2 regions of the Mesorhizobium sp. M0016 genome follow, and region 1 is predicted to be linked to the other one. Evidence: riboswitches for the same ligand, from Rfam matches in the RefSeq annotation. Region 1 holds a riboswitch; the other holds the start of a gene.
The links. Region 1 has a riboswitch for S-adenosylmethionine ahead of metX (homoserine O-acetyltransferase MetX). Riboswitches for the same ligand answer to the same signal wherever they lie in the genome.
Positions count from the first base shown of each region.

Region 2: it holds a riboswitch for S-adenosylmethionine, as region 1 does, so the genes downstream of both, NKJ88_RS10400 (O-succinylhomoserine sulfhydrylase) here and metX (homoserine O-acetyltransferase MetX) in region 1, are expected to answer to the same signal.

Region 1 covers NZ_JAMYVM010000004.1:355,572-359,978, forward strand. The annotation lists gene NKJ88_RS09030 (prephenate/arogenate dehydrogenase family protein) at 1-150, opposite strand, end outside; gene hisC (histidinol-phosphate transaminase) at 155-1,264, opposite strand; SAM riboswitch at 1,391-1,468, shown strand; gene metX (homoserine O-acetyltransferase MetX) at 1,529-2,698, shown strand; gene metW (methionine biosynthesis protein MetW) at 2,695-3,309, shown strand; gene NKJ88_RS09050 (DUF1330 domain-containing protein) at 3,317-3,637, opposite strand; gene NKJ88_RS09055 (glycosyltransferase family 2 protein) at 3,885-4,407, shown strand, end outside.
Region 2 covers NZ_JAMYVM010000005.1:255,588-259,994, forward strand. The annotation lists gene NKJ88_RS10395 (glycosyltransferase) at 74-1,225, shown strand; gene NKJ88_RS10400 (O-succinylhomoserine sulfhydrylase) at 1,237-2,427, opposite strand; SAM riboswitch at 2,485-2,562, opposite strand; gene NKJ88_RS10405 (2'-deoxycytidine 5'-triphosphate deaminase) at 2,703-3,797, shown strand; gene NKJ88_RS10410 (ABC transporter substrate-binding protein) at 3,899-4,407, shown strand, end outside.

The DNA of each region.
Region 1 (4,407 bases):
GAGCTCCTTCGCCCGCGCCAGCGTGGCCGGGCTGCGCGTCGCGATGGCGACATGGCGGGCCAGGCCCTCGCGGCGGATAACGCGGGCCAGCGACGAGCCGATCAGGCCGATGCCGACCAGCGCGATCTTTTCAAACATCGGTGATGTCATTGTTTCAGCTTTTCAGGAACGTCGTGAGGGCGTCGATAACGCCGCGATTGGCTTCTTCGGTGCCGACGCTCATGCGCAGCGCATTGGGAAAGCCATAGCCGGTAACGCGCCGCAATATATAGCCGCGCTGGGTGAGGTAGTCGTCCGCCGCCTCAGCCGAATGCTTCTTGTCGTCGGGAAAGTGGATGAGGACGAAATTGCCGACGCTGGGCGTCACCCTGAGCCCAAGCTTCGTCAGCTCTTCATTCAGCCAGGTAAGCCAGGTCTCGTTGTGCAACGAACTGCGCTCGACATGGGCGCGGTCGCGGATGGCGGCAATGCCGGCCTCGATCGCTGTTGCGTTAACGTTGAAAGGGCCGCGGATACGGTTGATGGCATCGACGATGTGCAGTGGGCCATACATCCAGCCGATGCGCGCGCCGCCAAGGCCGAGCTTGGAGAAGGTGCGGGTCATGACCACATTCTGTGCGCTGCCCGCCAGCTCGATGCCGGCCTCGTAGTCATTGCGCCTGACATATTCGGCATAGGCCGCGTCGAGCACCAGAAGCACGTTGCCCGGGAGCGTGGAATGCAGGCGGCGGACCTCCTGGAACGGCAGATAGGTGCCGGTCGGATTGTTGGGATTGGCGAGGAAGATGATTTTGGTCCGCGGCGTCACCGCGGCCAGGATCGCGTCGACGTCGGCGCGCTCCTCGGTTTCCTTCACAGCAACCGGCTTGGCCCCCGCCGACTGAATGTAGATCTTGTAGACCATGAAGGCATGTTCGGTAAAAATCGCCTCATCGCCTGGCGCCAGATAGGTCTGCGCCAGCAGGCCCAAAATCTCGTCGGAACCGTTGGAGCAGATGATGTTTGCCGGGTTGAGGCCATGCACCTCGGCGATCGCCTCGCGCAGCCGGCGGGCGGTGCCGTCGGGATAGACATCGAGCTTGCCAGCCACTTCGCGCGCGGCCTCGATCGCCTTCGGCGACGGGCCGAGCGGGTTCTCGTTCGACGACAATTTATGGACCTTGGCGACGCCGGCCGGTGCCGTGCTCTTGCCCGGCACATAGGCGTCGATGTCCATAATGCCCGCGCGGGGCGTCGGCCGTGCCTTGTCCGCTGTCTTGTCCATGTCGCAAATCCATCGAGAATGCCTCCGTCCGGAGGCCGCAGCGGAAATACAAGCCGTAGCCGCGAATGTCGAGAGGCGGGCAATAGCTGGCCGTTGACGCCGGGCCGCACGAGTTCTAGAAGAACGCAACAGTTCCGTGGTGATTTGGCCGGTCGGCTTGCAGCCACGTTAAACAACTCGCTAAAGGGCCGTTTGCGTGACGTAACCGGCTTTGCGATCGCACTGCCGGTTTTTTATTGCCTGACGGCGGGCAAGGAGAGTCACATGGCCGCGCTCCGCGCTACAAAAACCAACAACGAGGCCGACAACCCGTCGAGCCCTGTGTTGCGTTTTGGCCCTGACAAGCCGCTGAAGCTCGACGCCGGCACGCTTTTGTCGCCGTTCCAGATCGCCTACCAGACATATGGCGCCCTCAACGATGCCCGCACCAACGCCATCCTGGTCTGCCACGCGCTGACCGGCGACCAGCATGTCGCCAGCACCAATCCGGTGACCGGCAAGCCCGGCTGGTGGGAAGTGCTGATCGGTCCCGGCAAGATCATCGACACCAACCGCTTCTTCGTCATTTGCTCCAACGTCATCGGCGGCTGCCTCGGCTCCACGGGTCCGGCCTCGACCAATCCCGCCACCGGCAAGCCCTACGGCCTCGACCTGCCAATCATCACCATCCGCGACATGGTGCGGGCGCAACTGATGCTGGTCGACCATTTCGGCATCGAAAAGCTGTTTTGCGTGCTCGGCGGCTCGATGGGCGGCATGCAGGTGCTGGAATGGGCATCGTGCTATTCCGAGCGCGTCTTCTCGGCCCTGCCGATCGCCACAGGCGCACGCCATTCCTCGCAGAACATCGCCTTCCACGAGGTCGGCCGGCAGGCCGTCATGGCCGATCCGGACTGGCATGGCGGCAAATATTTCGAGCACGGCAAGCGCCCGGAAAAGGGGCTCGCCGTGGCGCGCATGGCCGCCCACATCACCTATCTGTCGGAAGCCGCCCTGCATCGGAAATTCGGCCGCAATCTGCAGGACCGCGAAGCGCTGACCTTCGGTTTCGACGCAGATTTCCAGATCGAAAGCTATCTGCGCCACCAGGGCATGACATTCGTCGACCGCTTCGACGCCAACTCCTACCTCTACATGACCCGTTCGATGGATTATTTCGACCTCGCCGCCGACCATGGCGGCCGGTTGGCAGATGCCTTTGCCGGGACCAAGACCCGCTTCTGCCTGGTGTCCTTCACCTCGGACTGGCTGTTCCCGACCGAGGAGAGCCGCTCGATCGTGCATGCGCTCAACGCCGCCGGCGCCTCCGTCTCCTTCGTCGAGATCGACACCGACCGCGGCCATGATGCCTTCCTGCTCGATGAACCCGAACTGTTTGCCGCCATCAAGGGCTTCATCGGCTCGGCGGCCCGCGCAAGGGGGCTCGCCTCATGAGCGTCAATGGCAGCCAGCGCGTCGACCTCGAAGTCGTGGCCAACCTGATACCGCCGCAGTCGCGGGTGCTCGATGTCGGCTCCGGCGACGGCCTGCTGCTCGAACTCCTGCAGGAGACCAAGCAGGTCGACGGCCGCGGGCTGGAGCTGTCACAGCGCGGCGTCAATGAATGCGTGGCGCGCGGTCTCTCGGTCATCCAGGGCGATGCCGATACCGACCTCGAATTCTATCCAGACAAGGGTTTTGACTTCGTCGTCCTGTCTCAGACGCTGCAGGCGACCCGCAACCCGAAGCTGGTGCTCGACGAGCTGCTGCGAATCGGCAACCGCGCCATCGTCTCCTTCCCCAATTTCGGCCACTGGCGGGTGCGGCTGTCGCTGTTCGTCAATGGCCGGATGCCGGTGACCGCGGACCTGCCCTATTCCTGGTACGACACGCCCAACATCCATTTCTGCACCATCCGCGACTTCGTCAATCTGGTCGAGGAACTCGGCGCTTCGGTCGAGAAAGCCACCGCGCTCGACGGCAACGGCCAGAAGATCGGACTGTCGATGCCATGGTGGTTCTGGAATTTCTTCGGCCAGCAAGCGGTGTTCTTGCTGAAGCGGTAGTTTGCCCCTATTCCAGCACGTCCGTCGCCTTGTGCGGGTGCTGAACGCCATCGGCGATGATCACATCGGCGTGGGAGTTGTCGGTGCGCAAGGCCAGAATCTCCCGATAGGCTGATGAATCGTACCAGCCCCACGCATGCGCCCTGTCCGGAAACTCGATGACGATCAGATGCCCGGGCCATTCGTTTTCGACCACGTCCATGTCGCCGCCGTGGACAAGGAAGCGGCCGCCGAACGGCTCCAATGTGGCGTCGATCCTCTGCAGATACTCGACAATCTGCGGGCCCATTGTGACTTGACGCATATGGGCGACGGCGTAGGCGGCCACGGCTGAACTCCCTGTGAGATCGAAGCCCGACGACCGGCTTCGTTGGCGCAATCTGCAGACATGATGGCCATCGGTCGATTACGTCTGGGGTAATCGGCCGGCTTACGGCGTCCTGGCTCAACAGTTTGTGATGACATTGCCGCTGGTTTTTTGTAGCGTCGAATCGAATGCCATCCCGGGGTAAGGCTTGGACGGCGACCATCAAAACCTCCGGCCTCCAGGCATTTCGGGGCACAATCGAAGCAACATGTCCAAGGCAACCGACCTCGCTCCGCTGATCTCGGTGATCACACCGACGCACAATCGCCGCAGCAAGGTGGTGCGCGCCGTGGAGAGCGTGCTGGCGCAGAATTTTCCCCGGTTCGAACACATTGTCGTCGATGACGGCTCGACCGACGGTACGGCAGCCGCACTTGCCGAAATCCGCGATCCACGGCTGATCTATGTTGGCTCGAAATGGCGCGGCGCCAATGCCGCCCGCAATGCCGGCATCGAGCGGGCGCAGGCGCCGGTGGTGACATTCCTCGATTCCGACGACGTCTATTTGCCGGATCGCCTGGCGCGGACGCTGGAGCAGTTCGACAACAATCCCTCACTCGAAGTGCTGATCAGTTCCTTCGTGTCGCTGAAGGGCAATCGCCGCACCAACTGCGTCAACCGCGAGGCGCTGCTGAGCCGCGACTCGCTGGAGCGGGCCCTTGTCGCGCAGACCATCTTCATTGCCGGGTCGGCAATCACCGCCCGGCGCGAGTCGCTGCTGGCCATCGGCG
Region 2 (4,407 bases), on a different contig from region 1:
GCCGGCGACTCAAGGCCCATCTGTCGACTGACAAAGCAGCCGCGAGCGGCCTTTCCGGAGTGACCAGATCTCGATGGAACCAGCTCTCACAGCCGCCTTCGCTTCCTCCGCTTTGCTTCTTTCCAATCTCGCCAGCATCCTGCTTGCATCGTCGAAGCTGAAAGCGCGCCGTCTCATCCCTCCGCCGTCCAACGAGCAGCCGCCGGTGTCGATCGTCGTGCCGTCGCGCGGCGTGGAGCCGTTCACACAAGAGACGCTGCAGCGAGCTTTCTCGCTTGACTGGCCGATCTACGAACTGATCTTCTGCGTCGCTCACGCCGACGACCCGGTCGTCAAACTGATAAACAGGGCGATCGTCCTGTTTCCCAACGTGCCGGCCCGGCTGCTGATCGGCGACGACCGCGTCAGCAGCAACCCGAAGCTCAACAACTGCGTCAAGGGCTGGGAAGCGGCGCACTATCATTGGGTTATTCTCGCGGATTCCAACGTGCTGATGCCTAGGGATTACGTCCAGCACCTGATGGCGGCCTGGCGGATCAATACCGGGCTTATCTGCTCGACGCCGATCGGCTCGCGGCCGGATGGCTTCTGGGCCGAGGTCGAATGCGCGTTCCTCAACACGCTGCAGGCGCGCTGGCAATATGCCGGCGAGGCGCTTGGCCTCGGCTTTGCCCAGGGCAAGAGCATGCTGTGGAACAAGCCGATGCTCGATACCAATGGCGGTATCCGCGCGCTGGCCGCCGAGATCGCCGAGGATGCGGCTGCAACCAAGCTGGTCAATGGACTGGGCCTGCGCGTCAATCTCGTTGCCTCGCCTTTCGAGCAACCACTGGGGCAGCGCCGACTTGCCGACATCTGGTCGCGCCAGGCGCGCTGGGCGCGGTTGCGCCGCGTCACCTTCCCGCTGTTTTTCGCACCCGAGATCCTGACCGGCGTCGCCGTGCCGTTGGCGTTGGCGCTGGTGGCGGCCGCAAGTGCCGGCATCAGCCTGCCGGCCACGGTGTTGGCCGTGCTGACGGCGGCCTACATTCCCGAATGCGCGCTGGCCGCGGCCAAGGGCTGGCACCTGTCGCTGCGCATGGTCCCGGCGATGATGGTGCGCGACATGATGCTTCCCGCCATCTGGGCGCGCGGCTGGCTGAGCGGCGCCGTCGACTGGCGCGGCAACATCATGACCATCGGCACCAAGACGGCCGAGCTGGAAGAGGCTTCGTCGGGAGCGTGACGCCTCGCGGCCTACCCGGCTGCCTTCAGTGCCTGCGCAACGTCCTCCAGCAGATCGTCCGTATCCTCAAGACCGACCGACAGCCTGAGCGTTCCCGGCCCGATGCCAAGCTCGGCGCGAGCTTCGTCGCTGAGGTTCTTGTGCGTGGTGGTCGCCGGATGGGTGATCAGGCTCTTGGCGTCGCCGAGATTGTTGGAGATCAGCACGATGTCGAGCGCGTTCTGCAAGGCGAAGGCCGCCTGCTTGCCGCCCTTGACGTCGAGGCAGATCAGCGTCGATCCGCCCGTCATCTGCTTCTTGACGATGTCGGCCTGCGGGTGGTCGGCGCGGCCGGGATAGATGACGCGGGCGATTTCCGGCCGTCCTGCCAGGAAATCCGCGATCTTGGCCGCGCTTTCCGTCTGCTGGCGCACCCGAACCGGCAGCGTCTCCAGGCCCTTGAGCAGCGTCCAGGCGTTGAACGGCGACAGGCTCGGGCCGGTGTGGCGGAAATAGTCGTGCAAATTCTCGTCGATCCATTTCTTGTCGGACAGGATGATGCCGCCGAGACAGCGTCCCTGGCCGTCAATGTGCTTGGTCGCGGAGTAGACGACGATATGGGCGCCGAGCTGCAAGGGCTTCTGCTGCAAGGGCGTGGCAAAGACATTGTCGACGATCAGCCTGGCGCCGATCGAGGTGGCGAGCGCCGCCACCGCTGCGATGTCGACCACTTCCAGCGTCGGATTGGTCGGGCTTTCCAGGAAGAACAGTTTCGTGTTCGGCCGCACCGCCTTTTCCCAGTTGGCGATGTCGGTGCCGTCGACCAGCGTTGCCTCGATGCCGTATTTCGGCGCCAGCGTCTCCACCACCCAGCGGCAGGAGCCGAACAGCGCGCGCGCCGCAACGATATGGTCGCCGGCCTTGGCGCTGCACAGGAGCGCTGCCGTCACCGCCGCCATGCCGGACGCCGTGGCGCGCGCATCTTCGGCACCCTCCAGCGCGCACATGCGCTTTTCGAACATGTCGACGGTAGGGTTGGCATAGCGCGAATAGATGAAGCCCGGCTCCTCGCCCTTGAAACGGGCCTCGGCAGCCTGCGCCGTCTCGTAGACATAGCCTTGGGTGAGGTACATCGCTTCGGACGTCTCGCCGAACTGGGAACGCAGCGTTCCCCCGTGCACGAGTGCGGTCTGAGGTTTCCAGTTACGCTTCTTGGTGCTCATCGCTTTTGTTCCAGACACAAAAAAACCGGCCGCGAAAGTCGCAACCGGTCCATATGGCCTTGCGGCCCGACGGTCCTTTAGCGACTTGTTTAACGTGGCTGCAAGCCGACCGGCCAAATCACCACGGGATAACGACCCTTTAGACCTCACCTGCGCTTGCGTCAATTGCCGGCTTCATTAAGAGGTTTGTACCAGGCAGGTTCCGCAATAATATCCAGCGGTTTTGCGGCAAGAACCTGCCACAAAGAGACCGACCTTGGAGCGGAGCCAGCCTTTTGCGGCAGACAGGCATTCTTCCCGATCAGGACATTTCCGCGCTGTTTCAGTCCGGCGCGCTGAAGTCGCCGCGCGCGCTCGATGTCGACCAGGTGCAGCCGGCGAGCCTCGATCTGAGGCTCGGCGACAAGGCTTTTCGCGTGCGCGCCTCCTTCCTGCCGGGTCCCGATCATCTGGTGGCCGACAAGCTTCACCGGCTGAAATTGCATGAGTTCAGTCTCGCCGAGGGCGCGGTGCTGGAAACCGGCTGCGTCTACATCGTGCCGCTGCTCGAACGCCTGGCGCTGCCCGCAAACGTGTCGGCCTCGGCCAACCCGAAGAGCTCGACCGGCCGGCTCGACATCTTCACCCGGGTGATGACCGATCGCGGCCATGAGTTCGACAAGATCGCCCCCGGCTATCACGGGCCGCTTTATCTCGAAGTCAGTCCACGCACCTTCCCGATCGTCGTACGCGCCGGATCGAGGCTGTCGCAGATCCGCTTTCGCACCGGCAACGCGCTGTTGTCGGAGGCAGAACTGAACGAATTGCACCGCGCCGAGATGCTGGTGGCGACCGAGCCGCCCAACATTTCCGGCGGCGGCATTGCGCTGTCGATCGATCTTGACGGCGACCAGAACGGCCTGGTCGGCTATCGCGGCAAGCATCACACCGGCTTGGTCGATGTCGACAAGCGCGCCGCCCAGGATGCCGTCGATTTCTGGGAGCCGCTCTATAAGAGCGGCGCCGGCGAACTGGTGCTCGACCCGGACGAGTTCTACATCCTGGTCAGCCGCGAAGCCGTGCACGTGCCGCCGCTCTACGCCGCCGAGATGACGCCCTTCGATCCGCTGGTTGGCGAATTCCGTGTTCACTATGCCGGCTTCTTCGATCCGGGCTTCGGCCATTCGGCCTCAGGCGGCACCGGCAGCCGGGCGGTGCTCGAAGTGCGCAGCCACGAAGTGCCGTTCATCCTCGACCACGGCCAGATCGTCGGCCGGCTGGTCTACGAACACATGCTGAAGCGGCCGCAGGCGCTTTACGGCACCGATCTCGGCTCGAATTACCAGGCGCAAGGCCTCAAGCTCTCCAAGCATTTCCGCCCCGCCGGCTGAACCTTCGATCACCGTCAGGCAAAATACTTGCCTGCGCTGCCTCACCATGCTTGGCTGCCTTTCGGTGGCCGGCAAGAGAACGGCGCGCAAGGGGAACCAAAATGCAGATTTCAAGATGGATCATATCGGCAGCGGGCGCTGCCATGCTGGTGATATCGGCCGGCTCGCTGGCTGAGGCGCAGGAGAAATTGAAGATCGGCACCGAGGGCGCTTATCCGCCCTTCAACACCATCACCGCGGACGGCAAGATCGAGGGCTTCGACATCGACATTGCCAATGCGCTGTGTGCGCAGATGAAGGTCGAGTGCGAGATCGTCACCCAGGACTGGGACGGCATCATCCCGGCGCTGCAGGCGAAAAAGTTCGACGCCATCATCGCCTCGATGAGCATCACCGAGGAGCGCAAGAAACAGGTCGCCTTCACCAACAAATACTACACGACGCCGCTGGCGCTGGTGGCGCCCAAGGACAGCGACCTCACTTCCACCGAACCGGCAGCCCTTGCCGGCAAGACGGTGGGCGCGCAGGCCTCGACCACCCAGGCCGACTATGCGCAGGACGCCTATGGCAAGGCCGGCGCCGAGGCGAAACTCTACCCCACCCAGGAAGA